One region of the Geobacillus sp. C56-T2 genome, then DNA from elsewhere that is predicted to be linked to it. Evidence: predicted binding sites of a transcription regulator. Region 1 holds the regulator's gene; each other region holds the start of a gene.
What was found. Region 1 encodes Rex, which represses fermentation and respiration genes when NADH is low (regulators of the CRP and FNR family bind a similar motif). Its sites were predicted from a motif close to TTGTGAAATATTTCACAA; they were not measured.
Positions count from the first base shown of each region.

Region 2: the regulator Rex is predicted to act here: its motif matches at 3,976-3,993, upstream of GC56T2_RS03035 (cytochrome ubiquinol oxidase subunit I).
Region 3: the regulator Rex is predicted to act here: its motif matches at 6,053-6,070, upstream of GC56T2_RS10070 (cytochrome ubiquinol oxidase subunit I).

Region 1 covers NZ_VJWB01000001.1:238,635-248,814, forward strand. The annotation lists gene GC56T2_RS01320 (ABC-F family ATP-binding cassette domain-containing protein) at 1-1,057, opposite strand, end outside; gene moaC (cyclic pyranopterin monophosphate synthase MoaC) at 1,156-1,644, shown strand; gene GC56T2_RS01330 (redox-sensing transcriptional repressor Rex) at 1,660-2,322, shown strand; gene tatA (twin-arginine translocase TatA/TatE family subunit) at 2,319-2,471, shown strand; gene tatC (twin-arginine translocase subunit TatC) at 2,491-3,234, shown strand; gene GC56T2_RS01345 (YdiK family protein) at 3,562-3,741, opposite strand; gene GC56T2_RS01350 (CPBP family intramembrane glutamic endopeptidase) at 3,738-4,472, opposite strand; gene GC56T2_RS17915 (hypothetical protein) at 4,790-4,930, shown strand; gene groES (co-chaperone GroES) at 5,010-5,294, shown strand; gene groL (chaperonin GroEL) at 5,400-7,019, shown strand; gene GC56T2_RS01365 (hypothetical protein) at 7,095-7,517, opposite strand; gene GC56T2_RS01370 (cation:proton antiporter) at 7,687-8,925, opposite strand; gene GC56T2_RS01375 (cation:proton antiporter regulatory subunit) at 8,935-9,429, opposite strand; partial or broken gene fumC (class II fumarate hydratase) at 9,796-10,180, shown strand, end outside.
Region 2 covers NZ_VJWB01000001.1:587,014-597,193, reverse strand. The annotation lists gene sugE (quaternary ammonium compound efflux SMR transporter SugE) at 403-723, opposite strand; guanidine-I (ykkC/yxkD leader) riboswitch at 779-881, opposite strand; gene GC56T2_RS03045 (hypothetical protein) at 990-1,280, opposite strand; gene cydS (cytochrome bd oxidase small subunit CydS family protein) at 1,364-1,465, opposite strand; gene GC56T2_RS03040 (cytochrome d ubiquinol oxidase subunit II) at 1,465-2,493, opposite strand; gene GC56T2_RS03035 (cytochrome ubiquinol oxidase subunit I) at 2,490-3,836, opposite strand; gene GC56T2_RS03030 (SpoVR family protein) at 4,119-5,540, opposite strand; partial or broken gene GC56T2_RS03025 (DedA family protein) at 5,698-6,302, shown strand; gene GC56T2_RS03020 (MFS transporter) at 6,333-6,581, opposite strand; gene GC56T2_RS03015 (YhdB family protein) at 6,762-7,019, shown strand; gene GC56T2_RS03010 (phospho-sugar mutase) at 7,075-8,832, opposite strand; gene GC56T2_RS03005 (CBS domain-containing protein) at 8,945-9,391, opposite strand; gene GC56T2_RS03000 (disulfide formation protein C) at 9,582-10,019, shown strand; gene GC56T2_RS02995 (thioredoxin family protein) at 10,016-10,180, shown strand, end outside.
Region 3 covers NZ_VJWB01000001.1:2,025,005-2,035,184, forward strand. The annotation lists gene GC56T2_RS10040 (glycoside hydrolase family 18 protein) at 1-988, opposite strand, end outside; partial or broken gene GC56T2_RS10045 (hypothetical protein) at 1,507-1,723, shown strand; partial or broken gene GC56T2_RS10050 (MFS transporter) at 1,729-2,409, opposite strand; gene GC56T2_RS10055 (IS701 family transposase) at 2,529-3,716, shown strand; partial or broken gene GC56T2_RS10060 (MFS transporter) at 3,776-4,342, opposite strand; gene cydS (cytochrome bd oxidase small subunit CydS family protein) at 4,523-4,615, opposite strand; gene GC56T2_RS10065 (cytochrome d ubiquinol oxidase subunit II) at 4,612-5,640, opposite strand; gene GC56T2_RS10070 (cytochrome ubiquinol oxidase subunit I) at 5,637-5,990, opposite strand; gene GC56T2_RS10075 (response regulator) at 6,147-6,776, opposite strand; gene GC56T2_RS10080 (PAS domain-containing sensor histidine kinase) at 6,754-7,776, opposite strand; gene GC56T2_RS10085 (MBL fold metallo-hydrolase) at 8,117-9,526, opposite strand; gene GC56T2_RS10090 (hypothetical protein) at 9,541-10,083, opposite strand; gene GC56T2_RS10095 (FAD/NAD(P)-binding oxidoreductase) at 10,097-10,180, opposite strand, start outside.

The DNA of each region.
Region 1 (10,180 bases):
GGAAGCTGATATGACGAATGACCGGCTCGTCCCGGTAACCGACGGCCACGTCTTCAGCGATGAGCACTTGTTGACCGCTTGGTCGTTCGATCGTGAAAGAAAATGAGGCCGATTTTTCCTCTCCGACAGGCCGTTCCATTCGCTCTATTTTCTCCAGCTGTTTTCGCCGGCTTTGCGCCCGCTTGGCCGTCGAGGCGCGGGCGATGTTGCGCTGAATAAACTCTTGCAATCGGGCGATTTCTTCCTGTTGTTTTTCATATCGCTGTAGCTCTTGCTCATATTGTTGCGCTTTCAGTTCCAGATAGCGGCTGTAGTTGCCGTTGTACGTCCGCAGCTTGGCGTTGGACAGCTCGTACACGTGATTGGCAACTTTGTCGAGAAAGTATCGGTCATGGGAGACGAGCAAGAGGGCGCCCGGATATGCCTGCAAATACTGTTCCAGCCAAGCGAGTGTGTCCAAGTCTAAATGGTTGGTCGGTTCGTCTAAAATCAGCAAATCCGGCCTGGACAACAGAAGCTTTCCGAGAGCGAGCCGTGTTCGCTGTCCGCCGCTTAACGAAGAGACCGGCGTTGTTTGATAATCGTATGAAGAAAATTGCAATCCGTGCAAGACGGAACGAATGTCGGCCTCATATTGATAGCCGCCTTGTTCCTTATATTGCTCTTGCAGTTCATCGTACATTTTCAGCGTTTTTTCATAGCGGACGGGATCGGCGAGCACATCGGGATCGCCAAGCTGAGAGCCGAGCGCGGCCAGCTGTTGTTCCATCGCTTGAAGCGGTGCGAACACGTCGAGCATTTCCTCCCAAATGGAGCGTGATGATTCCAACCCGCTCTGTTGTGCCAAATAGCCGATTTTGAGATGGTTTGGTTTGATGATTTCACCGCTGTCAAAAGATAGTTCGCCGGCGATGATTTTTAATAATGTCGATTTTCCCGCTCCGTTTCGGCCGACAAGGGCGATGCGGTCGCGGGACTGTATTTCTAGTTTAATATTCGATAAAATAAGGTCAGCGCCAAAATATTTCGTGAGTCCACGCACTTGCAAAATCATCATGTCGGTTCACCTCTCGGAATAGTTTAACGTATGTCGCTCAGACGGTCAAAGACAGAAGGAGAAAAATCATGTATAGTGTAGACATGGAGGAGATGGCTTTGTCATCGTTTACCCATTTTAATGAAGAGGGACGCGCCAAGATGGTCGATATCACGGACAAAGAAGAGACGGTCAGGGTCGCGGTGGCGCGAACGAGCGTCACTGTCAGCCAAGAGATTTATGAAAAAATCAAAGGCCGTGACATCAAAAAAGGGGATGTGCTGGCCGTCGCCCAAGTGGCAGGGGTCATGGCGGCCAAAAAAACGGCTGACCTGATCCCGATGTGCCACCCGCTGATGCTAAAGAGCGTCGATTTCGCGTTTTCTTGGGAGCATGAAGAAACCGAGCCTCGTCTTGTCATTACAGCGACCGTGAAAACGAAAGGGAGCACGGGGGTGGAAATGGAAGCGCTGACGGCTGTTTCGGTTTGTGCGTTGACGGTATACGACATGTGTAAGGCGCTCGACAAAGGGATGACGATCGGTCCGACGTATTTGGTCGAAAAAACGGGCGGGAAATCCGGCCATTATCGACGGAAAACCGATTAGCTAGGGGATGAGACAATGAGCAATGAACAACCGAAAATTCCGCAAGCGACGGCTAAGCGGCTGCCGCTTTATTACCGATTTTTAAAGAACTTGCATGCATCAGGAAAGCAGCGCGTCTCTTCCGCTGAGCTGAGCGAGGCGGTGAAAGTCGATCCAGCGACGATCCGCCGCGATTTTTCGTATTTTGGCGCGCTCGGCAAAAAAGGATACGGGTATAATGTCCATTATTTGTTGTCGTTTTTTCGCCAGACGTTGGAAGAGGATGAAGTGACTGAAGTGGCGCTGTTTGGAGTCGGCAATTTAGGCACCGCTTTTTTAAACTATAATTTTTCGAAAAACAATAACACGAAAATTGTGATGGCGTTCGATGTTGATGAGCAAAAAGTAGGGACGACAGTCGGCGGCGTGCCCGTCTATCATCTCGATGAGCTGGAAGAACGGCTGCGCGGCGACATTCCGGTCGCTATTTTAACCGTGCCGGCCTCCGCGGCTCAGGCGTTGACCGATCGCCTTGTCACCCAAGGGATTAAAGGAATTTTAAACTTTACTCCGGCGCGGCTGAACGTGCCTGACCATATTCGCGTTCACCACATCGATTTGGCCATTGAGCTGCAATCGCTCGTGTATTTTTTGAAAAACTATCCATCGCCATCGGCAAAAGGAGAGAATCATTCATGAAATATGTATTGCTGGCTGTTTTGATTTTGCTGTTGTTTGGCACGAAAAAGCTGCCGGAACTAGGGCGTTCGTTTGGCCAGTCGCTGCGCGAGTTCAAAGACGCCACTAAGGGTCTTGCGGATGAGGACGAAACGAAAACCGACCGGTGATAAGGCGGGATGAGGAACCATGAATGACAAAGAGATGTCAGTGTATGAACACCTCGGTGAACTGCGAAGGCGGCTGATCGCTGTGCTCGTTTTTTTCGCCGCGGCGTTGGCGGCGAGCTTCTTTTTCGTCGATGATGTCATTATCTATTTGCAACGAACGGCAGAGACAAAGCAGTTGACCATGAACGCCTTTCGCCTGACCGATCCGATCAAAGTATACTTTCAGTTTGCTTTTGTCATTGCCGCCGTGCTGACGTCTCCGGTGCTGCTGTATCAAATTTGGGCGTTTGTCAGCCCCGGTCTGTATGAAAAAGAGCGGAAGGTAACGCTAAGCTATATTCCGGCATCGATTGTTCTTTTTTTGGGCGGCGTCAGCTTCGCCTATTTCGTTTTGTTTCCGTTTGTCGTTCGATTTATGAACCAGCTGGCTGAACAGCTGGGGGTTCAGCAAATGATCGGCATTAACGAATATTTCCAGTTTCTGCTTCAGCTTGTGCTGCCGTTTGGCGTTGTGTTTCAGCTGCCGATCGTGGTGCTGTTTTTCACCCGCTTAGGGCTTATCACGCCGCAGTTTCTTGTTCGCGTTCGAAAGTATGCGTATTTGGTGCTGTTAATTATCGCGGCGATTATCACGCCGCCCGATTTGTTGTCGCAAGTGATTGTCATGATTCCGCTCACGCTTTTGTATGAAGGGAGCATTTGGATCGCAAAAATCGGCTACCGGAAGGCGCGAGCAGCGGCGGAACAAGGAGACAGCGAGTAAAGCAGCGCACGGCCAAAGCGATTTTTAAACAAAAAATTCCATGGGCAGCGATCTGCCCTCCACTCGGGGGTGAAAATTTCGCGCCGGTCCGGCATTTTCATGGGAAAGATCCATGGGCGGTGTGATCTGCCCTCCACTTGGGGGGAAATCTCGCGTCAGTCCGGCATTTTCACGGGAAAGGTCCACGGGCAAGCTGTGATCTGCCCTCCAGACGGGGATGAAAATCGCCGCTTGCCGATGGGGATGTTCGCGGGAAACAGATCGAGGGAGCACGGATGGGCATATCATAAAAAAAGGTGTCCCGATCGTACGTTTGGGGCACCTTCTTTATCGTTTTGGGGTAAAAAGCAGACGAAAGGCGGTTCCAAAGTCAAAGGCCGCCAACGCCGCCAAGGCGATGGTCGAAACGTTCCAAATCGTTTCATGTGCGCTTTGGATCGCCAAATACGTAAACAGCAAACCTAGAAGGAAATAGGGCAATGAGAAGAGTCGAGGGTGGCGCGTCATAACCATACCCCCCAAATCGTCAGCGGAAATTCCGGCTGGCGCATCATTTTTTCCATTTCATCAGCCAGTAGCATCTGCACAACGACGACGAACGTATTCATCGCTACATGGGCGAACATCGGCACGAAGATGCGGCCGGTTTTCGCATATAAAAAGGCGAACGTCAGACCGATCGCTGTATACAAAAGCAAATGCTCCAGCTCCATATGGGCGATGGCGAAAAGAAGCGAGCTTGCGAGCGCGGCCGGCCAAAAGCGGTATTTTTCATAAAGCGATCCAAAAATGATTTTGCGGAAAACGAGTTCTTCCAAAATCGGGCCGATGACCGAAGCGACAATGACTAGCAGCGGTGTCAAGCGAATGATCTCAATGATTTGTCTTGTGTTCTCCGATCCTGGTTCAATGCCGAGCAGCCGCCATTCGATATTGACGGCGATGCTTTGGGCGACAAGCGCCAAAAACACGCCTAAAAATGCCCACATCCACGATGAAGCGAGCGGCATTTGCCGCATGTTTCGCTCAGGGCGGGCGCGGCGAAGCAGCCATAAAATAATGATAAACGCTGTCAAAAAGCTGATGACCGCCCAATATCCAGAAGCGATTTTTGCGGCTTCGATGGGGGTTTCCGCGCTTGACCCGACGCCGAGGGCGCGCAGAAGCGGCACGCCGGCAAAAGCGGACAGCTGCATGGCGATATAAGTGATCAGCACGTACCAGTCATGACGTTTCAAGTTTTCTTACCCCTTTATTAAAATATATCCGTATTGTAGCATATGTTTGGCGAAATGATAAGAAAAGTTCGTTGGCTGAATCCAACGGCCAACGGGACAAAAAAACAGCCGCCGGGTGTTTATTGGCGCTGGAAATGTGCAATAATGAAAACGGATTTTGCGCCGCCGGCTTGAGAAGCTAGGCGGTCGTCCCGCCCGGTTGCCCTTCAGCTGGCCGGCATATTTCTGTCACGCCGGAAGCGTGAAAACGAACGAGACCGCTTGTCGGTGGAACAATGCGCTGCTCGCGTGTTTCTGTCGCGCCGGAAGCAGCGGTTTTGGGTGAAATGCTGCCGGTTGGCGGAGGACGGTTGTTCTTTGCCGGTCTTCGGGGCGACCGATTGGCTCGTTTGGCGCCAAAAAGAAAAGCCGCTATTTTTTTGAATTTCCTACTTGCAAAACGGAAAGAAGTTCATTAATATTATAAGTGTGTTAGCACTCAATAAAGATGAGTGCTAATAAGAACGGCGAAAACTATCGTTAAGGAGGTTGTTCCCCGTGTTGAAGCCATTAGGCGATCGCATTGTCATTGAAGTCGTGGAAACAGAAGAAAAAACGGCAAGCGGCATCGTGTTGCCGGATACGGCGAAAGAAAAGCCGCAAGAAGGCCGTGTTGTCGCCGTTGGTGCAGGCCGCGTGCTCGATAACGGCCAACGTGTTGCACCGGAAGTTGAAGTCGGCGACCGCATCATCTTCTCGAAATACGCGGGCACAGAAGTGAAATACGACGGCAAAGAGTACTTAATTTTGCGTGAAAGCGACATTTTGGCTGTCATTCGCTAATCTATGCGCCGATCAAATAAAACATACGTAAAACTCACTGAATACTTAACGTTCGCTTCATGCACGTGTTGCAATTTCATCCATATTGTAAGGAGGTAACGGGGTATGGCAAAACAAATCAAGTTCAGCGAAGAAGCGCGCCGTGCGATGTTGCGCGGGGTGGACAAACTCGCAGACGCAGTGAAAGTCACATTAGGCCCGAAAGGCCGCAACGTCGTATTGGAGAAAAAATTTGGTTCGCCGCTCATCACGAATGACGGCGTCACGATCGCGAAAGAAATCGAACTCGAAGATCCGTTTGAAAACATGGGCGCGAAATTGGTCGCTGAAGTCGCCAGCAAAACGAACGACATCGCTGGGGACGGGACGACAACCGCTACGGTATTGGCTCAAGCGATGATCCGCGAAGGGCTGAAAAACGTGGCTGCTGGTGCGAACCCGATGGGCATCCGCCGCGGGATTGAAAAAGCGGTTGCGGTTGCCGTTGAAGAATTAAAAGCCATCTCCAAACCGATCAAAGGAAAAGAATCGATCGCCCAAGTTGCTGCGATTTCGGCTGCTGACGAAGAAGTCGGCCAATTGATCGCTGAAGCGATGGAACGCGTCGGCAACGACGGTGTCATCACGCTGGAAGAATCGAAAGGCTTCACGACGGAACTCGACGTTGTCGAAGGGATGCAATTCGACCGCGGTTACGTTTCGCCGTACATGATTACAGATACGGAAAAAATGGAAGCTGTTCTCGAAAATCCGTACATTTTGATTACGGACAAAAAAGTATCGAGCATCCAAGAGTTGCTGCCGGTTCTTGAACAAGTCGTTCAACATGGCCGTCCGCTCTTGATCATCGCGGAAGATGTCGAAGGCGAAGCGCTCGCGACGCTCGTTGTCAACAAACTGCGCGGCACGTTCAACGCTGTTGCCGTCAAAGCGCCTGGCTTCGGCGATCGCCGCAAAGCGATGCTCGAAGATATCGCGATTTTAACAGGCGGCGAAGTCATTTCGGAAGAACTTGGCCGCGAACTGAAATCGACAACGATCGCTTCGCTTGGCCGTGCGTCGAAAGTAGTCGTAACGAAAGAAACGACGACGATTGTCGAAGGCGCCGGCGATTCGGAGCGCATCAAAGCGCGCATCAACCAAATCCGTGCGCAGCTTGAAGAAACAACGTCCGAATTCGACCGCGAAAAACTGCAAGAACGCTTGGCGAAATTGGCTGGCGGCGTAGCGGTCATCAAAGTGGGTGCGGCAACCGAAACAGAATTGAAAGAACGCAAACTGCGCATCGAAGACGCGCTCAACTCGACTCGTGCGGCGGTTGAAGAAGGCATTGTCGCCGGCGGTGGTACGGCATTGATGAACATCTACAACAAAGTCGCGTCCATCGAGGCGGAAGGCGATGAAGCAACCGGCGTGAAAATCGTATTGCGCGCGATCGAAGAACCGGTTCGTCAAATCGCGCAAAACGCTGGTCTGGAAGGCTCGATCATCGTTGAGCGCCTGAAAAACGAAAAACCGGGCGTCGGCTTCAACGCTGCAACGGGCGAATGGGTCGACATGATCGAAGCCGGTATCGTTGACCCGACGAAAGTCACTCGCTCGGCGCTGCAAAACGCTGCTTCTGTCGCTGCGATGGTCTTGACGACCGAAGCGGTTGTCGCCGACAAACCGGAAGAAAACAAAGGCAACAATCCGGGCATGCCGGACATGGGCGGCATGATGTAATCAGCGCCTCCCATCCGTTGGAACACTGGGGTTTTCCCCGGTGTTCTTTTTGTTTTGACCATGAAAATGACCACGCTATGGAATGCGGATCAAGCACGCATAAATCGCCTCCCCCTCTTGCCAAGCAGCGTGAATGACGTAGATGTACGAACCTTGTTGTTTTGGCAGTGTGATCGTTCCATCTTGCACCGGCTGCCAGTCAACATCATCATCATTCCATACGCCGGCTTCGAGTGTTGATGGGCGGTAGTCAAACTCGATGTGAAGTTTTGCCCCTGAAGCGGCGGGATGAGGCTTGAGTTCTCTGACGAGCAGCGGTGGGGCGGCGGCATCGGCAACAACTCCGCGCCGGCCTGTCGACCACGTGTAAGTCCCGAGCCGGTGGTCGACTGTTTCACCGTTGACGGTCAACGTTAATTCAGGCGGCTTGATATCACCGAATGAACAGCCGGAAAGCCATAGAAGCAAAATAAGAAGCGGGGCCCATCGTTTCCGCATAATAGAAAATCCCCCTTTTTGAATATAGACGCTTCTTTGGTCGATCCGTTGCATGAATACGTCCCCGAGTTGCCATTGATTCGGTGAGACTGAGCGCACACTCGGGGAAAAGAAAATGAGAGATGGATTGGGGTAAGCGAGCGATAAAGAAGGACGTTGCCGCCGTTATTTATTTTTCTGCAACTTCCAGCCGTTCCTTCCGCTTCTCCTTAGTTAACTTCTGTTCCCATTTAAATACTTTGTTGAGCAGTTTATATATGCTTTTGCTTTCTTTGGCAAAGAGTGGTCCCAATATGGCCAACATGAGAACGTAAAGTGCGGTAAAAGGTATCAATATCGGGCTTAACCCTGCTGTAATTCCCAGATTTGCAACGATGATGGAAAACTCTCCACGTGCGGTGATTGTCAAACCAATATTTGTAGAGGCTTTGTAGGACAATCCAGCCTTTCTTCCGGCAATCATTCCCGCCACGATATTAGCCATTAGAGTGACGATGACAGCCCCTAATGATAACCAAAACGCATCGATTAACGTTGACGGTTCAATACTCAAACCGAAGCTAAAGAAGAAAATCGCTCCAAAGAAGTCACGGAATGGAACAACTAAATGCTCAATTCGATCACGGTGTTCCGTTTCTGAAAAGACAAGTCCAAGCAGTAAGGCTCCGATGGCTTCAGCAACGTGAATCGTTTCGGAAAAGCCGGCAACAAAAAAGAGAATAGCAAAGATGACGATGATGAATATTTCATCGGATTTGATATTCAACCATTTGTTGAGCAGAGGGGCACCTTTACGAGCGATGACAAAAAATAGCAACATATAAGCAACAGATGTTAAAACAGATAGGCTGATTCCGAAAAAGGAGGTGGATCCAGCTAGCAAAACCCCTGACATCGTCGTCAAAAATAGGGCAAGGAAGATGTCATCAAAAAGGATCATCCCTAAAATGAGCTCTGTTTCAGGATTGGCCGTTCTCCTTAAATCAACAAGAACTTTGGCCACGATAGCACTTGACGATACACTGAGGAGTCCAGCAATAAGAACCGTTTCCATCCATGGCATTCCCACGGCCTTGCCGTAAAGCAATCCTAAAACAAAGTTCATTGTGACGTAGATGCTTCCACCGACCACAATATTTTTTCCGGATTTAATCAGTTTGCCGACAGAAAATTCAAGCCCTAAATAAAACAGTAAAAAAAGTACCCCGATCCTACCTAAAAACTGGATAATTTCATTGCTTTGAATAAAAGTGAGGTCAATAATCCCGATGGTAGGGGCATGGGGCCCAACGAGCATGCCGATAACGATCAAAAACGGGATAATGGAGAAGTTTAATTTATTGGCAATGAGCGATCCAATGGCGACTAGGACGAGTGCTGTTCCCACTTCGAATACCAAATGGTTCATCTATTCCCATCACTCCTTATTTGATAGTAAATGACTAATGATCTCCTTTATTTGCTGTCTTTCTCCAGACATGATCAATGTATCTCCAGCTTCAATCAATGTATTTGGGCCGGGATTATGAGATTTTTGTGAATGTTTCTTTTTGATAGCGATGACAGTGACACCGAAACGGTTTCTAATATCAAGGTCGCCAATTTTTTGATTTACAGCGGGGGCATTTGGCTCCACTTGAAACCACTCGATAATGAGATCGTCAAAGGCAAACTCAATCGTTTCGAGCGCCTTTGGTTTATATGCCATTCCTCCAATGATTCCTGCAATTTGTCTCGCTTCTTGGTCGCTTAATGTCACGCTGCTGATAACTTCATCATAATCCTCTGCGTCAAAGTGATAAATTTCCCTTCGCCCATCGTCATGGATCACAATGACAAGCTTATCTTTGTTTCGCGTAATAATTTCAAATTTGTACCCGATTCCTGGCAATTCACTTTCTCGGATATTCATGATCAAAGACTCCTCCTTATTTATGTTTTTATGTAAATTTTATCCTTTGCTGTTATCTATTTTTTCTATCGTTATTATAACAGTAAAAACGGTTTTTTTCACTGTTTTGGCTCGGTTGTCTGTTTGAAGGCGGGGTGAGGAGGAAATATACATGACGGCGTCCCTGCGTGTCTTTTATGTCTTTTCCTTTGGCACGTTACACTAGGATGTGAACGCTCTTCCATTTATGTTCACGCTTAAAATGGGGGGCGGTTTGGGGTGATAAAAATCATTGGAAGAAGGGAATGTTGTTTTTTCGCCGACCTTTTAGGCCACAATGGGAATGAACATGTATAGGGCAGTGTCTAAACAAAAGGGGGGTACGTGATGAACGAACGAATCGAACGCGACTCGCTCGGCGAGGTGCGGGTGCCGGCCGATAAATACTGGGGAGCGCAGACGGAACGGAGCCGGCAAAACTTCCGGATCGGCAAGGAAACGATGCCGCTGGAACTCATTTATGCTTATGCCGAGCTGAAAAAAGCGGCAGCCATCGTCAACGAGCAAGCTGGGAAGCTGAGCGAAGCGAAAAGACGGGCGATTGTAGCGGCGTGCGATGAAATTTTGGCCGGTCAGTGGGATGCGCATTTTCCGCTTGTCGTTTGGCAGACGGGAAGCGGGACGCAGACGAATATGAACGTCAACGAAGTGGTGGCGAGACGGGCGAATGAGCTGCTCCGTGACGGCGAGGGGCGCATTCACCCGAACGATG
Region 2 (10,180 bases), 350 kb from region 1:
TCTCCCTCCGTTCATCATCGTTTATCCCATTAAGAATCGAGCCCATCTTCCTTTACGATTAGCTTCCCCCTTCCGTTTCATAAAAATAAGAAAAGACCTTTGCCATACTTGGTAAAGGTCTTTAAGCAAACAATGACCTTTACCGCAGCAGGTAAAGGTCTCGCTAACAACGTCACCGTTGCCAACAAAGCCGAGGGCGAGAACTGCGCCCTGAACTGACGACTTTGCTGTTAAAGCTACTCCCCTTTAACAAAACGATATCGCTTTGTTCAACTTTATCATATTCAATATTGATACGACCTGTCAATCCATTTGTGCCGAAACATCACACAAAAAGGCGATGTTTCCACACCGACCAAGCGCCAACATGGCGATGTGCGTTTGCTGCCCCCGTTTTTCGCGCTACGGCCCAGCGGTGAATTTCAGCCCTATAATCCCGATGAGAATCAATAATAAAAAGAGGATCCTCGGCGCGTTGACGGGTTCGTTTAAAAACATCATGCCAATGACGACCGCCCCAAGCGCCCCGATTCCTGTCCATACCGCGTAGGCGGTGCCGATCGGCAATGTTTTAGTGGCCATCGATAAAAAGTAAAAACTGGCGGCCATCCCCAAAACGGTGACGACAGAAGGCCAAAGGCGAGTGAATCCCTCCGTATATTTCAGCGCAATGGCCCAGACAACTTCAAATACGCCGGCGACAACTAAGTATATCCACGCCATGTTTCATTCCTCCTTTCAAAAAAGAAAAAAGCCGTGAGAAATATCAAAATGATACTCCTCCCGGGCTTTTGTCCCTCCGTGTACGCGAGAATGTCGCGCGTTTTCTCTCGGTCGCAGGCCAGCCGCAAAGCAGCCGCGGAACCCTAGAAAACCTGTTTCTTCGTTTTTCCGCCTGTTATTGTACCATGTTTGCGGCCAACCGGCCACTGATTTGACCATCGTGCCGCCCGCACAGCAAGAAAGCAGACGGGACATGCCCACCTGCCTTATACCGGATCGTTATCCACATCGCTGTACGACTCAATCGCTTGGTCGAGCGCCCGATAGGCCTCAGCGAAGGCGTTTGTCGCCGATTCATCTCCCGCCTCGGCCAGCTCCATTCGCGCATTGCGCGCGTGAGTCACCGCGCGGATGACGTCTTCGATCATTTGCCGCTTGTCCCCGGCGCTCGCTTTTACTTGTTCAAGCTCATGAATCGCCCCATCAAGACTCGCCGAGTGCGGTTCGTGAAACGATTGTTCCAGCTGCTCTTTTACACGCTGCAATACTTCTTTCATGATCGCCCATCCTTTCTTGATGTCTTGTCATCCGCTAGTGTGGGCGATCGGCGGCAAACTATGCATGAACGAAAAAATGGTATTTACTCGTTTACGTGCCCATCTTTCAAACCAGCCCAAAACGCGGCGATGATCGACAGAGCGACGATGATCATCGGCGCATACATGATCAAAAATGTTTGCATCATCCTTTCCCTCCTTCCCATTTTCCTTTCACGTACGACTTGTTAAACAAGAAAAGGCGCATAAGCAAATAAAGTGACGGAATTAATAACAGGAGGCCGGCAATAAACGCAACGATCAACGCCATAGCCATCGTCTCATTCGTAAACCCGTCATAAATGGTCAAATACGGGTATAACAAATACGGATAATGTGAAATGCCATAGGCATAAAAGGCGAACGCATATTGAAACAAAAGCGCAATAAATGCCCAGCCGAACCGCCGTTGCCGCCAAAGCAGCCAAACGGTGGCGACAAAAAACAAAAAAGAGACAGCCAGCATCCATGCCACGTTCCATAGGTTGGCGTAATGCTCGGGATTATGGTAGCGGAGCTGATAAATAATGAGCAGCGCTGACAACATCGTCGGCCCGCTCCAAAGAAGAGCGTAGCGGCGCAACAGCGCCCGCGCCCGTTCATCCTTGGCCGCGTCCGCATAATACGTTAAGAAAACGGCAGAAATGTAAAGAACGCTCGTCACACTTAACAGCACAATGCTCCATGACAACGGGCTTGCAAACAGCTTCCCATAATCAAGCGCAACGCCTGAGGCGCCTGCCTCTACAAACCCGCCTTCGGAAATCGTCAACACAATGGACAGCGAGGCCGGAATAAACAACCCTGTCAATCCATAAGCGATTAAATACCAGTTCCGTTCCGTCCCCCCATACGTATGAAACGCGTAGTACGAGCCACGAATAGCTAACAAAATGATCGAGATGCTCGCCGGGACAAGCAAAATAGAACCATAATAATACGCCGTTTTCGGAAAAAAGCCGACCATGCCGACAAAGAAAAAGACAAGAAAGACGTTCGTCACTTCCCATACAGGGGAAAGATAGCGCTGAATGATGCGGTGCAAAATATGCTGTTTGTTTGCCCAATGGCTATAGGCGCTGAAAAACCCGGCCCCGAAATCAATCGAAGCAACGATAATGTATCCGAACAAAAACAGCCATAACACCGAGATGCCTATGACTTCGAGCGTCATGGCGCCACCTCCCCGTTATTGGCCCGCTCTGCCAGCTCCCGTTCAACCGGGTTGCGGCGGAACATACGGACGAGCACTGTTGCGCTTGCAATTACTAACACCATATACAAAAGGCAAAACAACACAAGCATCGTATCAACATGCGCAGACGATGTCGCTCCTTCCGCCGTTTTCATATAGCCGCGCAAAATCCACGGCTGCCGCCCGACTTCCGCTAAGTACCATCCCGCCTCAATCGCAACCATCGCCAGCGGCCCTCCCGCCACCAAGAGTCCAAAAAACCACTTTTTCGCCGTCCATTTCCAGCGGAAAATCGATCCGAGCCAATACGCGGCTGCGACCACCATTAAAAACACCCCGATCGTGACCATCACATTGAATAAGTAATGAATGTATAGCGGCGGACGCTCATCTTCTGGAATATCATTTAATCCAGTCACAACCGCAGCGGGATGGTTATGGGCTAAAATACTGAGGGCGTATGGAATTTCTAAAGCATATTTCACTTCCCCGTCTTCTCCGAGCGTGCCGAACAGAATCAACGGTGCATGGGAGCCCGTTTCAAAATGCCATTCGGCGGCCGCTAGCTTTTCTGGCTGGTATTCGGCTAAAAATTTACCCGATAAGTCACCAACTAATGCACTGGCTACTGAAAAAATAAACGCCGTTTTCATCGTTAAATGAAGTGCCTTGCGATGATAAATGTGACGATTGCCTTTCCATAAATGCCAAGCCGCGATCGAAGCAAGCACGAATGCTGACGTCATATACGCCGTCGCCAGCACATGGGCGACTTTCGTCGGCATCGCTGGGTTGAACATCGCCGCGATCGGATCGATGTTGACAAGCTCGCCGTTTTTCACCTCAAACCCTTGCGGTGTATTCATAAATGCATTCACCATCGTAATAAACATCGCTGATGCCGAAGAGCCGATCGCCACCGGGATAAGCAAAAGCAAATGTTTTTTCTGATTTTCAAACCGATCCCATGTATACAAATAAATACCGAGGAAAATCGCTTCAAAAAAGAAGGCGAACGTCTCCATGAACAGCGGCAAGCTGATCACCTGGCCAGCCAGCTGCATAAAGTTCGGCCATAAAAGCGACAGCTGCAAGCCGATCGCTGTCCCTGTCACCACGCCAACCGCTACGGTGATGACAAAACCGCGCGTCCAGCGGCGAGCGAGCAAAATATAATGCATATCACGTTTGCGAATCCCAACCCATTGGGCAATCGCGATCATCAGTGGAATCCCGACGCCGATCGTGGCATAAATGATATGGACCGTCAGCGTCAATCCCGTCAAAATACGGCTAAGCAGCACCGGATCGTAGCTATTCACGATTCATCCCCCCTTATGAAAACAAGCGGCCAATCAAGGAAAGCAAGACAACAGCCGCAACAGCAAAGCTAACGAACACAAGCGTTTTTTCGTGTCGTTCCCACATACGCATCCCCCGGAAAAATAATCAATGAATACTTTGTGACAAATTTCACAAATAATCTACTTCTTATTATTTCATAAAATCAGCGGTACTGTCCGACCTAATTTTGAATAATTTGTGTCGTTTTTCACATATTCATCGTGACAAACAAAAAAGCAGGATGTCCCTGCCTTTCATCATCACAAATATTTTCGATGCACCGTTTTCCCGTCATACGTAAACAATATCGGCTTTTCTTCAACGACCGTCTCCATATGAACCGGACGGCCCCACAACTGATAAATGTACGGGAGCACCTTTTCCAAATACTTCAGATCGAGTTCGATCCCTTCATACCAATGCTTCAAATACAACTCGCCGTTGCGCATATAATCGCCGTCATTGACCGTGATATACGGGAATCCGCCGTTGACTCGCATGCTGACGAGTTGATCGCGGATATGCTCCCAGTTTTTGTCGACGATTTTATATTCTTTTCCTTGTTTCTGGAACAAATACATATCTTCGCGCATGACGAGCTCTTTCGTCAAATAGTTGCGCAGAAACGAAATGTCCGACTCCAGTTCGCGCACTTCAAAAATTTTCGCCCGCCCCGATCCGGGCTTGACACCGTATTTTTTCATCTCCTCGGTCGGGTTGTTCCAACGCTCTTCAATGTCTTCGAAAATTTTCAACCCTAAATAGTACGGGTTAATGCCGGTGCGCGACGGCTGCACGACGTTGGCGTTCAGCTTCGCAAATTCAATCGCTTCATCGCTCGTCAAGTCCATCTCGCGCAAAATGCGCTGATGCCAATACGTCGCCCAGCCTTCGTTCATGATTTTCGTCTCGAGTTGGGGCCAAAAATAAAGCATTTCCTCACGCATCATCGTCAAAATATCGCGCTGCCAGTCCTCAAGCTCACGGCTGTATTCTTCAATGAACAACAGCACGTCTTTTTCCGGCTGCGGCGGAAATTTGCGCCGTTTTTTTCGCGGCGGCGCTTTTGGCTTGTTTCGTTCATCAAGCGACCAGAGATCGTCATACGGCGTTGGCGCTTTCGCCTCCTCTTCTTCTTCATACACTTCCGTATCTTCCCACGTCCATGACAGCTTCGGCCGCAGGAGCGAGGGATCAATATGCTCTTGAATCGCCAAGACGGCGTCTAAAAATTTCTCCACTTCCAGTTTTCCATATTGATGTTCATAGCGCTTAATTCGCTCCGCTGTCGCCGCCATGCTTTCCACCATATCGCGCTTTGTGTTGCTGAAGCGGACGTTGTTTTTGAAAAAGTCGCTGTGCGCCAACACATGGGCGACGATCAGTTTGTTTTGGATCAGCGTATTCGTATCAAGCAAAAACGCGTAGCAAGGGTCCGAGTTGATGACGAGTTCGTAAATTTTGCTTAACCCTAAGTCGTAATGCAGTTTCATTTTGTAAAACTGTTTGCCAAAGCTCCAATGGGAAAATCGCGTCGGCATCCCGTAGGCGCCAAACGTGTAAATAATGTCCGCCGGGCAAATTTCATAGCGCATCGGATAAAAATCAAGGCCAAATCCTTCGGCAATTTCCGTAATCTCCGCAATGGCCCGCTCCAGCTCTTTCAGCTCGTCCTGCCGCATCGAATCCCCCCTTTTCTTCTTACCACAATGTATGAGGGAAACGGCGGTTTGATACGTTCGATCGTTTGGCATGAACGCGCAGCGCCCCATTTTCATTTGTGGACCGTTGGCTTATAATGGTCATATACAAGAAATCGCGGCAAAGCGTGGTGGTTATTTGCAACATTATTTGCACCATCTCGTCGACCATTTCGGCTATATCGGCATTATGATCGCGCTCATGCTTGGCATCGTCGGGCTGCCGATTCCTGATGAATTGCTGCTGACCTATGCCGGCTACCGCGTATCGACCGGTTCGTTTTCCTATCCGCTCGCTTTCCTTTTTTGCTGGCTTGGCGCCGTTATAGGCATCTCGCTCAGCTACACGCTCGGAATTGCGTTTGGGTTGCCGTTTTTACACCGATTTGGTCCTAAACTCCACGTGACGGAAAAACGGCTCGAGCAAACGAAAGCGCTGTTTGTGAAACTCGGTCAACTGTCCTGTTCATTTGCTATTTCATCCCCGGCGTTCGGCATCTCGCCGCTTTTTGGGCCGGGACGAACGCCTACCAATGGCGAAAGTTTGCCCTATTTGCCTACAGCGGAGCCATGGTGTGGGTGGCGGTTTTTTTGACGATCGGCGCTTATTTTGAAAGCCGCTGGACGGCCGTCAAACAATACCTCCACGCCTATCGCCCGTTTTTTCTTCTCGCCTTCGTGATCGCTTTCAGCTTCGCCCTCTTCTGGTGGCGGACGCAGCAAAAACGAAAAACACCGGACTGAACGCCGGTGTTTTTCGTTTTTCGGCTCCTGCTATACGTGTTCGGTCGAATCGCGGCGATACGTTTCCATGAGCAGGCCCATGAACAAGCCGAACCCGAACATCACCATCGAAGCGCCGATAATTCCAAGGCTGACAATGGTAAGGAAAAAGTCTTTGTTGTAAGCGCTTGCGATAAAACTGAGCAAAAAAAGCGCTGTTCCGACCGTTAAGCCGACGGACGCCATCCATTTGCACATGTTGGTCATTTGTTGTCCTTCATGTCGTTGATTCATTCTCATCATCCCCTTACTTAGAGGATACTATTCTTGTCACAAAATTGCAATATTTTCTTTTCTTTTTTCTCCTCCGTTTCGGGTATAATTTATATTTTGCCTTCTGTCACAACATTTACAGGGCAACAAAAACGGAGGACGTCATACACTAACAATGACTCCTTCCCAACAAAGGAGGCATGCCGCTTGAACACCGTCGACTACGATAAGGCGCTCTATTACACGCATCGCTCGGAATGGGATAACTTGCTGATTTTAATGGTGCGCACGCCCGATGATATGCTATCCAAAAAAATCGAAAAGTTCCTTCATGCTTATAATTTCGAGCATGATTACTCGATCATTCAAGAGCGGCTCCACGCTCTGTTGCGCTACATCGATCATGCTCTTGAAGTCAGTGAACAACAAATGGGGACGGAAGCGTACGCCCATTTTTACTCCTAAAGCAAGCGGGGAATTGGTTTTTCGTCCAATTCCCCCGCCGCTGTTTGTCTGCCCGTTACGGAGCGTAAGAAGGCGACACCGCGCGCAAGACGTCGTGCACTCGCCGCATGACGGCACCCGTCAGCGCGGCCAACTTCTCCTCGCTGTCTTGGAGCGATGTCCCTTTCACGCCAAAGTACGCTTTCATTTTCGGTTCCGTCCCTGACGGACGCAAACAAAACCACGAGCCATCCTCCAATACGTATTTCAACACGTTCGAAGCCGGGAGGGTGAGCGCCGTTTTCTCTCCGGTGACTGTGTTCGTCCGCTCCCTTGTTTTGTAATCCTCGATCACCGTCACCTTTTTCCCCGCGACCTCCACCGGCGGCTGCTGCCGGAACGAAGCCAAAATCGCGGCGATCGCCTCCGCTCCTTCTTTCCCCTTTAACGTGAGCGATTGTTGCCCTTCACGATAGTAGCCGTATTTGGCAAACAATTGAAGAAGCCCTTCATACAACGACAGCCCTTGCTGCTTGTAAAAGGCGCACACTTCCGCCGCCAGAACAGCCGCCTGCACAGCATCTTTATCGCGAACGAAGTCGCTGATCAAATACCCGTAGCTTTCTTCATACCCGAACTGGAACACATACTGTCCCGTCTGTTCGTATTCCTTGATTTTTTCCCCGATGAATTTGAACCCGGTCAGCGTATCGACCGTCTCCAAACCGAACGAGGCGGCGATCGCCCGCCCAAACTCGGACGTGACAATCGTCTTTAAGACGACCCCATTGGGTGGAAGCAATCCCTTTTCTTTGCGCTGCGACAGCAAATAATGAAGCAGCAGCGCGCCCGTTTGGTTGCCGGTTAAGACGATGTACTCCCCTTCCCCATTTTTTACCGCAATACCGAGCCGATCCGCGTCCGGATCGGTGGCGATGAGCAGATCGGCGTTCACTTGTTCGCCAAGCTCGATCGCCATGGCAAACGCTGCATGCTCTTCCGGATTGGGCGAAGCGACGGTTGAAAAGTTCGGATCCGGCTGTTCTTGTTCCTTGACGACAAAGACGTTTTGGTAACCGAGCTCGGCGAGCGCGCGACGCACCGGCTTGTTTGCCGTGCCGTGAAGGGGCGTAAACACGATCGTCATCTTTGTTTCCTTGGCCAGCTCCGGATGCAGCGAAATCGTTTTGACGGCGTCAATGTACGCGTCATCGATTTCTTTGCCGATGATCCGAATCAGTCCTTTTTGCTTTAATACTTCCTCATCCTCAACACAAACAGCGAGCTCATTCTCGACTTCATTGACATAACGAATGACCTCGTCGGCGACAGCGGGCGGCAGTTGTCCGCCGTCTTCGCCGTACACTTTATAGCCGTTGTATTCCGGCGGATTATGGCTCGCGGTGATGACGATGCCGGCAAACGCCCGCAAGTGCCGAACGGCAAACGACAGCTCTGGGGTCGGGCGCAATTCGTCAAACACATACGCTTGAATGCCGTTTGTGGCCAACGTTTTCGCCGCCTCCATCGCGAATTCCGGTGATTGATGCCGCGAATCATAAGCGATCACGACACCGCGCCGCTTCGCTTCATCGCCAAACGATTGTATGTATCGGGCCAATCCTTCCGACGCTTTCCGGACCGTATAGATGTTCATGCGATTCGTTCCGGGGCCAAGTTCCCCGCGCATGCCGCCGGTGCCAAACTCGAGATTTTTGTAAAAGCAATCTTCGAGCCACCGTTCATCGTCGCGACGCTGCTCTAGGCGTTGCCGCAATTCCGGATGCAGCTGCGGTTCGCGGAGCCATTGTTCGTATTTTTGTCTCCACCCCATCCATTTTACCTCCCGTTTTTCTTTCTCCTGTTTATGTATTCGTTCTCATCATACAATATACCTGCCAAAAGGAAAAGGATGCCTCGAAAATAAAGGCATCCTTTTTCTTCCGTTATCCTTGCGGCTGCGACGGCTCAGAAATGTTGGTCAACGCTTGTTCCGCCGCTTCATTCGAAGCGCTGTTCGTCGCGATGTCCCCTAAAGCAACGATGCCTTGAAGCTGGTTGTTTTCAACGATTGGCAAGCGACGAACTTGATGCTGCGCCATGACGTTAGCGGCATCTTGAACGCTCATGTTCGGCGTGCCGGTGACGACTTGATTCGTCATCACCTCAGCGACTTTGACGGTCGCCGGGTTTTTCCCTTGGGACGATACGCGCAGCGTAATATCGCGGTCGGTGATCATCCCTTTCACTTGCCCGTTTTCCACAACCGGAAGCGCGCCGATATTTTTTTGGCTCATGATTTGCGCTGCTTCTTGCACCGTTTGATTCGGTGAAATGGTCGCGACGTTTTTCGTCATAATGTCTTGCACTTTCGTTCCGCTGTTGTTCGTCAATGTGATCCTCCCCTTTCACCGATTAGTTTGGCTCGTTTGCCCGAACGATATAGGTAGAAAATAATGCCGTTCTCCCCTTTCTTGTTGATGGACGCGTCGATTTCGGTCGATTATAATGAAGCTGAGCCGCAATCGCAAAGGAAAAGGTGAACCGCATTTCTTGCGCGCGAACGAAAGAAGGTGAACGGGATTGAAAAAGGAGACACGCGCGGAAAACTTGCTGCTGGCCGCTTGGGTGACAGCGCTGGTTGCCACGCTAGGGAGTTTGTATTTTTCCGAAGTGCTCGGCTTTGTTCCGTGCGACTTATGCTGGTTTCAGCGCATATTCATGTATCCGCAAGTCATCATTTTAGGGATCGCCATCGTCCGCAAGGAGTTTTCCACTGCCCGTTACAGTTTGGCGTTATCGGTGATCGGCGGCTTGATTTCGCTCTATCATTACGCTTTACAAAAAATACCTGTTTTTCAGCATTACGCCATCCAATGCGGCCGCATCCCGTGCACAGGGCAATACATGAACTGGCTAGGTTTCATTACCATCCCGTTTCTGGCCCTTACCGCTTTTTTGATCATCGCATTGCTAAGCGTTGCCGTGATGCGCCAGCAAAAAAGGAGGAACAACGTTTGAAAAAACTGGTGATCTGGGGTGGGTTGGTCGCTGTTTTGTTTGCTGTTATTGCTTGGATGACAAAGCTTGAGCAAAAAGAAGAAGCAAAAGGAAATCCATTCCATAAAAGCCGTTTGCATCCGGCCACCGTCGATCAGCTTGATGATCCAAACTACCGCAAC
Region 3 (10,180 bases), 1.8 Mb from region 1:
CCAATGTCCCGGACTGGTACGGAATGATCCAATCGTATCCATATAATGGGAGTCCGAGCAATATTTTTTTTCGAGGCACACGTTCGACAGCAAACTGAAGAGCGGATTTCACCTCCTGAATCGGAGCGACTGGACCTGGCTCACTTGTTAAATGGTGCCAATCGTATGCCATGATAAACATATAGTCGACGACCGCGCCAATGCCGCCGTAATCGTAGCCTTTGAGCCAAGGGATCTCCTCGCTTGTTTTCGCTGGAACGGCGATCGTCAAAACATATCCAGCCGGTTTTAACCGATCGCGTAGCTGACGCAAAAAGCCAGTAAACAAATCACGATCCTCGCCGCGAATTTGCTCAAAATCAATATTGACACCACCATAGCCCTTTCGTGACACTAAATAAAAAATGTTCTCAACCAAATTCGCTCTCGCTTCCGGATTGTTCAGCACTTGGCTCGCCAGTCTCGGACTAAACCCTTCCGATGTTAGATTCGTCACTACCGCGATGGGGGTGACGCGGTTTTGCCATGCTGTTTCAATCGCTGCGGCGTCATCCCGCATCGTGACAATATCGCCATTGGGCGCGAAACGATATTCGAACAAAGCGATGTATGATGAATACGGAGCGAAATCCCGCACGAACGCCCGATCTACGTTCGGTTCGCGGAAAATATAATAAGCTAACGTTATGGCTCGATACGAAGAAATATCAGGAATAGAAATTTTCATTCTTGGATACATTCTATACGGATTCACTGTCGGGTTGGCCGACCGCAACTGTTCGACCGTCACAAATGCCTTCCGTGCGATGGCGCTGAGCGTGTCCCCTAGCTGTACTGTATACGTATAGCTCGGGATCAGCAATGCTTGACCAGGCACAATATTCGTTTCAACTAAGCCATTGACAAGACGCAGACTTTCCAACGGATAATCGTATCGCCTGCTAATGGAAAAAAGCGTATCTCCAGGCTGAACAGTGTGAATAAACATGATCGTCCCTCCATTGCATGGAACAACAAAGTTTCCGAATATGATATATATATATGCCTGTTGCCCGCATCTGCACCTTGTCTTGCTATCTTCTGTACCCCATGTATGTGTTCTACTCCCCATTGTGGCATGTATGATCCCCCCCTAGAGCGCTCTCTTTTTTTCTTTATACTGCACACATTGAACTCCCCTTCTTCCTTCCTGTAAGACAATGAGGGGACACCTTGTGTCGCGGACTCCTCCTTGTATGTAATCTCCAATACATCCTAGTATCGATTTGGTTGAGCGAACCACGACAGTCCATTGCCGTTCTTTTGTTTTATTCTCATTTGCTTGTACGCTACTCTTAATCCTAAAACAGGAAAAAACAAAAAGCGGCCAAAAAACCGCTGTTAAAGCAAGGTAAAAAAATCATATCCAAACAATCCGGTGGCCAACAGCAACAGAGAAGCCAAAAACCAAATTAACGGGCGCGAAGGCCGGAACGTTTGTTCATTAATTTGTTTCGTCTTCACGACATAACTAATGGCAGAAAACACAATTGTGCCGATGGAAATCACCTCAAGCCAGACTTCAAAAAATCATATGCCGCCATTTTCTTTTTTTGTCTCTGCTCAACTGTCATTGATTCAGATGCATCTTCATTGCCGCAACCGCCTAGTCAATCAGGAAGATGCCGTGGACAAAGCGACTTACCTTTCAGGAAAGCTGCTGAGTTCTTCTTCCGAACGGGCATGACATCACTTTGCCATTGTTTTCAAAGTTTCATCCAGCCGCATACGTGAATAGACTCCAGCAAAAAACGGTAGCAAGGCCACTATCCCGATTGCCCATGTCACTCCTAATAAATCTGCTATTATTCCAGCAATTAACGCACCGAACGCATAACCACTATCTCTCCAAAAACGGTACACTCCCATTGAAGATGCGCGCCAGTTAGGTGATGCAACATCACCAATTGCTGCTTGCAAAGTTGGGTAAACCATTGCTGTACCCAAACCTAAAAGAATAGCACCTAAAATCCATAGAGAAAAACGGTTAACAAATAAGATAAACCAAAGGGCAAATGCTTGTGTCCACATTCCATAAGTAATTAATTTTTTCCTTCCGACTTTATCGCTCAATACTCCCGTAAACAGCTGAAAAAATCCCCATGCGGCTGGATATATGGCTATTATTGTACCTGTTTGGCTAACACTTAAACCTGCATTAGTAAAATATAAAGGAAAGAGCCCCCAAGCCATCCCATCTTTCAAATTCGTTGCCAATCCAGAAAAACTAATACTGGAAAGGTTTTTATCTTTCCATGTTGTTAAGTTAAATACCTCTTTGGAGGATAAATTAGTATTACTCTTCGTTTTTGTGGCATTGTCTTGAATTTGAATCTTTAGATGCTGCCCGGTATCCTTTACAATTAAAGATCTGTAGATGAGCAAATTTGCTAACATAAATTGACAACTAAACAAAAAAGGAGACATGAACCCGATTCCTTGGTTAGAATAGATGTGCTACCAACTACCCACAAGGAGGTTCATGTCTCATGAATAGATTAGCACATCATCAAGGAATCCACAAGTTTTTCATGACGCTGGGATTGGCGCTTTATTTCTCGAAGCCGGTCATCAAGCATCTCGTTCATCTTGTCGACGCCTTGACGACCAAGGGATTTTCGGGGACATTGACGGATGTCCGGTACTGGAGTTTTCACCCGAATCATCGAACGACACTGAGCCACTTTTTCACGAAAAGCCCTTGGAACGAGGAAAAACTGCTTGAGAAGCTGCAAGAATGGATCCTTCGCCAGATCGAACGCCTAGCCAAACAGGAGAATCAACCCCTTTTTGTTTCGATCGATGATACGATTTGTCAAAAAACGAAGCCTTCGTCACGGGCTGCCCGCGCCATTCAAGGGTGTGATTGGCACTACTCGCACAAAGATCATCAATCCGTCTGGGGGCATTCGCTTGTTTGGCTGATGGTGCATACTTTCTCGCAAGCGTTTCCGTTCGCGTTTCGTCTCTATGATAAGGCGGCGGGAAGAAGCAAAATCGACCTAGCGATCGAGATGCTTTCCTCGCTCAAGGGGAAACGGGCTCAGCCGGTGTATGTGCTCATGGATTCGTGGTATCCGTCCCAAGCGCTCATCGAAGCCTGCCTGAAACAAGGATTCCATGTCATCGCCATGCTCAAGACGAACCGGATTCTCTATCCGAAAGGCATCGCCATCCAAGCGAAGAAGTTCGCCCGCTATATCGAGCCCAACGACACCCGCCTCGTCACGGTGGGGAAGGAGCGTTACCGCGTGTATCGCTACGAGGGAGCGATCCATGGTCTCGATGACGCGGTGGTGCTGCTGGCTTGGAAGGCGAATCAACCGATGACGCCGGATCATCTCCATGTCGTCTTGAGCACCGACCGGGAGCTAGGCGATGAAGAGATCTTGCGTTACTATGCCCAGCGCTGGACGATCGAATGCTTTTTCCGGCAGGCCAAAGACCAGCTGAAGCTCGATGGATACCGTGTTCGTCACATTCGGGCGGTGAAACGGTATTGGGCCGTGGTGCTGTTCGCCTGCGTATACAGCATCGCGGAATCTCAACAAGACCTCTCTTCCGGCCTGGAGCTTCTTCGGTCTCGGAAAGGGCACAGCGTCGTCGAGTTCATCTATGACGCCGCAAAACAAGATATTCCCATTGATGTGATTAAAAAACAGCTCCATGTCGCCTAAGGGGGACCCTGTTTGTCTCTTAGGGAATGGAAATTACTGTAATGAAAAATGCTCATCTACAGAATTAAAGATAATAAAATTCCAATAATGACAATACCGATTCCTAAATAAAACGGTTCCGGTCTTAACGAGTAGGAAGAAGCAACATAACCTGATACTGCAGCCATGATTGCCACACCAGAATATCCTGCGAATTCATTCAAACCTACTGCTGTTCCTCTTTGGTTCGCTTTGGAAATGTCTATCTTCATATTAACTGTCATTGACCAAGTCAGTCCTTGGTTAATACCTAACAAAATATTTGCAAATACAATTACCCACCATGCATGTGCGAAAATAGTGAGAATAGGTACAAATAAACCAACGACCCAACCTAACAAGAGAACTCTTTTCCTGCCAAACTTATCAGCAATTTGCCCTGCAAAATAATTGACAATCGCCTTAGAAAAACCAAAACTAATGATAAAAGAAAGGGCTGCGCTTGTAGAAGCCAAACCAAACTGTTCCTCACCTAATAACGGTAGAACAGTTCGTTCAATCCCTACCATTGATCCAACAAATAAATTGGCAACGACTAATAAAATAAATTGATATAAATTTTCCTTGATCCCGATTTTTTTAGACATTCCTTTCACCTCTCAAGAGTATGTCCCAAAAGTGTTGGGACATATCTTTCATTATTACATCTTTGATTTGTGGGAGGGAAGAGAGAGATCGATGACGAATACCAATTCACCCTCCACTTACGCTCACGCGTGGAAGTGGGGGCTTCTCGGTTTAGAATGATAAAGAAGGCAATTACTCACTCACACATCTTTCAAGCCCACCCAGAATGAGACGACGACCGACAGTCCAACGATGATCATCGGTGCATACGTGATCAAAAACGTTTGCATCATCCTTTTCCTCCTTCCCATTTTCCTTTGACGTACGTTTTGTTGAACAAAAAGAGGCGCATCAGCAAATAGAGCGATGGGATCAAAAGAAACAAGCCAGCAATAAACGCAACGATCAGCGCAATAGCCATTGTCTCATTCGTAAACCCGTCATAAATTGTCAAATACGGGTAAAGCAAATACGGATAGTGCGAAATACCGTAAGCGTAAAAGGCGAACGCATATTGACACAAAAGCGCAATAAACGCCCAGCCGAACCGCCTTTGCCGCCAAAGAAGCCAAACGGTGAACGCAAAAAAGAGAAAAGAAACGCCAAACATCCAGGACATGTTCCACAAATTTGCGTAATGTTCAGGATTATGGTAGCGTAGCTGGTAAATGATGAGCAGTGCCGATAACATCGTCGGCCCGCTCCAAATAAGAGCATAGCGGCGCAACAATGCTCGCGCTCGTTCATCTCCAGCCGCGTCTGCATAATACGTCAAAAACACAGCGGAAATGTACAAAACGCTTGTGACGCTTAACAGCACGATGCTCCATGATAGAGGGCTGGCAAACAACTTGCCGTAATCAAGCATCAGGGAGTCCCCGTTTTTTTCAGCAAATCCGCCTTCTGAAATCGTTAAGACGATGGACAGTGATGCCGGGATGAACAATCCTGTCAATCCGTAAGCGAGCAAATACCAGTTCCGCTCCGTCCCCCCGTACGTGTGAAACGCGTAGTACGAACCGCGGATGGCAAGCAAAATAATGGAAAGGCTGGCCGGAACCAGCAAAATCGATCCGTAATAATAAGCTGTCTTTGGGAAAAAGCCGACGACGCCGACAAAGAAAAAGACGAGAAAGACGTTCGTCACTTCCCACACCGGCGAAAGGTAGCGCTGAATGATGCGATGCAAAATATGCTGTTTGTTCGCCCAATGGCTGTAGGCACTGAAAAACCCAGCCCCGAAGTCGATCGAAGCGATAATAATATAACCAAACAGAAACAACCATAACACCGAAACACCAATAAATTCAAGCGTCATAGTTCCACCTCCCCGCGCTCCGCCAATTCTCGCTCAACCGGGTTGCGGCGGAACAAACGAACAAGGACTATTACGCTTGCGATTCCTAACACGAGGTATAACAGGCAAAACAAGACAAGCATCAGATCGACATGGGCAGATAATGTCGCGGCCTCTACCGTTTTCATATAGCCGCGCAAAATCCAAGGTTGCCGTCCAACCTCCGCCAAGTACCATCCGGCCTCAATCGCGATCATCGACAACGGCCCTCCTGCCGCTAACAGTCCAAAAAACCATTTTTCTTGCCGTTTCCCCACGATCCTCCTCTCCCATCGACATTCATGCACAACAAATTTTGTGATAAATATCACAAACTAGTCATTTTTATGATCCCACAAAACATGCTCTCTTATCCTCTACAAATGCGAATGATTTGTGACATTTTTCACATATTCATTGTAAAAAGCAAAGAATCAGACCCCCTTATCTCCAATCACATGCATAGAATGATCACTAAAATTTATAAATTATACTAAATCTGCAATCTGATTTTTTAAAGCGTATTGAATGAGCTCATGTTTTTCCTTAATCCCAAGCTTCTGCATAATGTTCGCTTTATGGCTTTCAACTGTTTTAGGACTGATTTTTAATTTGTTCGCAATTTGATTATTGGTATATCCTAAAAATGTCAACCGAACAATTTCCCGTTCACGATTTGTAAGAGGAGATCTCGGTTCTTTTTCCATGATTATTTTTTCTAGTTTCTCTTGTGGAATATGTGTACGGTAAAACCGTTCTCCTCGACATACCGCCTTCAATGCTTTGTACAAATCGTTCGTTTGGCTATTTTTTAGCAAGTAGCCATGAATGTTATGTTGAAGGGCTTTTTGCACATATATTTCTTCATCGTGCATGGTTAAAACAACGATTTTGGTATCCAGTTCATCCATGATTGTTTTTGCAGTTGTAAATCCATCAAGTCCTGTCGGCATAGAAAGGTCTAGCAAAACAACATCAGGATGATGCTTCAACGCGAGCGTAATCGCATCACAACCGTTGCTTGCTTCTCCAACGACTTCAACATCTGGAAACCCTTCGAGAAGTAGACGAATGCCTTTGCGAATTAAATCATGATCATCGACGATTAACACTTTCATCCTCTTCACTCCCTTCTATCGGTACACATACAAAAATCGTTGTTCCTTTCATTGGTGAAGACGTAATTATTGTTTCTCCACCCAAATGAGAAATACGCTCTTGAATATGTTTTAAGCCAAGTCCTTCACGTTTTTCTTCAACCTCGAAACCAACTCCGTTATCTTTAATAGATACGTGTAATTCTTGCCCCACTCGTTCGATTGTTATACATACATCTGTTGCCTTCGCGTGTTTCATGACATTGTGCAATGCTTCTTGAATGACACGGTAAAGATTAATTTCCACTGTTGGCGACAAACGCATGTATACATTCGTTTGAAGTGAAAATGACATATTTGGCATTTTTGATTGAAATGAACGAATGAGCGATTGAATGGTCGGAACGAGCCCAAGTGCGTCTAAACTTTTCGGACGAAGTTGTTGCGCATATAGCTTCACATCCTCCATGACACGGCCAAGTTCTTCACGCACCTCTTTGACATATGCGTGTAATTTTTCATCCTGTATACGTTGTATGATATTATCTAAAGCAATAGAAATACTGTAGAGTGACTGACCAACACCGTCGTGCAATTCTTGTGCGAGACGTTTATGTTCTTCCTCTTTTGCCTCTGTTAGTTTTTTCACCATCCACTTGGAATGCAGTACTTCTTCTTCTTTTTTCTTCACCGTTTGGTCACGAAGTACAAGCAAATAATATTTTGCACCGTCTTGCTCAAGGATAAGCGCTGTGCTCATTTCCACATCAATTAAGTGTCCATGATAAGTTGGCATTTCAGATAAAAAATACGGCACTTCTTCAGTGGAAATTAAATAACATCGCTCTTCGCCTTGACGTACATCACGCTTTTGACAAAACGAGCAATATGGTACTTTTTCGCCAAGTTGCCATCCAGTGAGTCGCTTAGCAGCTGGATTCATTTCGACAATTGTTCGCTCATGGTCCATTACAATGATCCCGTCTTGAATGTAAGTAAAAATTCTATCCAAAAATCTCATTTTTACCTCCATTCCCCTATTATAGGCTCATCACCACAACGTGTACTTGACAGACGGTGCACTTCTCTGAACAGGTATAAGCAAAACATGATTGGTTTCCTGTTCTTTCATGGATGCATAAGTAAGATGTGTGATGGAAAAATCAAGTACAACTTTTGGTGAAGAGCCCTATTATATTAAGTTCAATAAAGATTTTCCAATTGTTCGATTCTGTTTTCCCTTCATACAAGTCGACTTTGATAGAATGCGGCGGGTGCTCTGATGGATGTAAAACAAAGTTTCAACTTATATTAGGTTTAAAAAGAAAAAAATTGAAAGAAAGGACTGATGAAATCAGCCCTTATGCTTTTCTGGCAATTGGAAGTTTTGCTTGCACCCACGCTAAATATCCACCTTTTAAATTCAGCACCTGTTTTACCCCTTTTGCTTGTAAGATACTGGCGCCAATTGCTGAACGTGCACCTGATTGACATTGAACAATGTACGTTTTTCCCTCTGGAATCTCGTTTAAACGATCCACAAGCGTGCCGAGCATAATATGTTGGGCCCCTTCAATATATCCTTCATCCCATTCTGCTTGATTGCGCACATCAATAAGGTGATAATGCTCGTCTTGTAAATATTGACGCAATTGTTGCACATCAATTTCTTCATATCTCTCTACTTCACCACTTAATGCAACGACTGGTTCAATGTATGCAACAATGCGGTCCAATCCAATATAAGCAAGCGCTTTACGAATCGCTTGTACATCTTCTTGACTTGCAATCAACACAATGTCTTGGTCATAGTTAATAAACCAACCTGCCCAATTTGTAAATGACTTGTTAAACGGAATGTTGATGGATCCTGCATAATGTGCATTTGCAAATTCTTGAGGCGGACGAACGTCTAAAATAAATGCTCCGTTTGCTTGATACTCGTCGAGTTGCTTACGTGTTGACAGCACTGGCACTTCTTCTTCATTCAAATATTCAGGACCAACTTTATTCACTTGTTTCATCATGGCAAAATATTTTGGCGGCTCCGGTTGCCCTGCAAGCAATCGTTTCACAAACTCTTCTTCATCTTCAATTTTTAGCGCCCAGTTGGTCCGCTTTTCATATCCAACCGTTGAAGAAGGAACAGCACCAAGTGCCTTCCCGCATGCACTTCCTGCTCCGTGCGCCGGCCATACTTTTAAATAATCTGGGAGCGCTTTAAATTTTTTTAGCGATTGAAACATTTGACGAGCGCCAATGTCCGCTGCGCCGGAAATCCCTGCTGCTTTTTCAAGCAAGTCCGGTCGGCCGACATCACCAACGAACACGAAATCGCCGGTGAAAATGCCCATCGGTTCTGTTGTGCCACTGCCCCGATCTATCAAAATAAACGAAACATGCTCTGGTGTATGCCCTGGTGTATGAAGCACCTTAAATTCGACATTTCCAACGGTAAAGACACTTCCTTCTCTCACAAGCTCGTGATTAACCTCATCTAAATATTGATATTTCCAATTTTCATCTCCTTCATCCGACAAATACAATTTTGCCCCACAACGTTTGGCTAATTCTTTGGCACCGGAGACAAAATCTGCGTGAATATGTGTTTCGGCGGCTGCAACAATTCTCATTCCTTCTTTTTTGGCTGTGTCGATATACTGATCTACGTTGCGTCCTGGATCGATGACAATCGCTTCCCCTGTCCGTTGGCAACCAACTAAGTAAGACATGTGGGCCAGCTGCTCATCGGAAAATGAACGAAATAACATGTCACATCCCCCTTTTACAAACGATGTTGATGGATGACATCCAAGAGCGTCTCTATATATTTAACACCATCTTGGAGCAACGGGTGTTTTAACAAACGATACATGCGCAACAGCGAGACAGTGGATGAATCACGTTCACGCCGAAAACGTTCATTGGTCTCTTTTAACATGACCAGTCCTTTTTCAACCGGAACAATCTCTTTCGCTCCCTCCACCATATACGCCATCGACTCGCGGTCACGAAGCACACTAATGGAAAACGAAATGAGTTCCTCTGCTTTTTGCAACCATTGAACTAGTGTTGGCAGCAACTGAATGAACGTTGCCATCGCTTCAAGGTGCGCGGCCGTCAATCGGAATGGCTCCATTTTTTCCTCGAACTCGGTAAACAATGCTTCGAGCGATTGCTTATCGTTCATGACATGTTGGACAAAGGCGAGTTTGTCTTCCGCAGACTCCATTGCTTTTTTTAGTTCTGGGAGCTTTTCAATCAAATAACGCAGCGCTTCGCGTTGTTCATCTTTTTCGAGTAGTTGCAACACAGGTTCGAGCGACATATTCTCCCCTCCTTCACATCAATCCTTTTAACATCCCGTCCCAATACACGATTGGCAATAAGTGCTTTTTCATGATATACATGCTGAATCGCTCTTT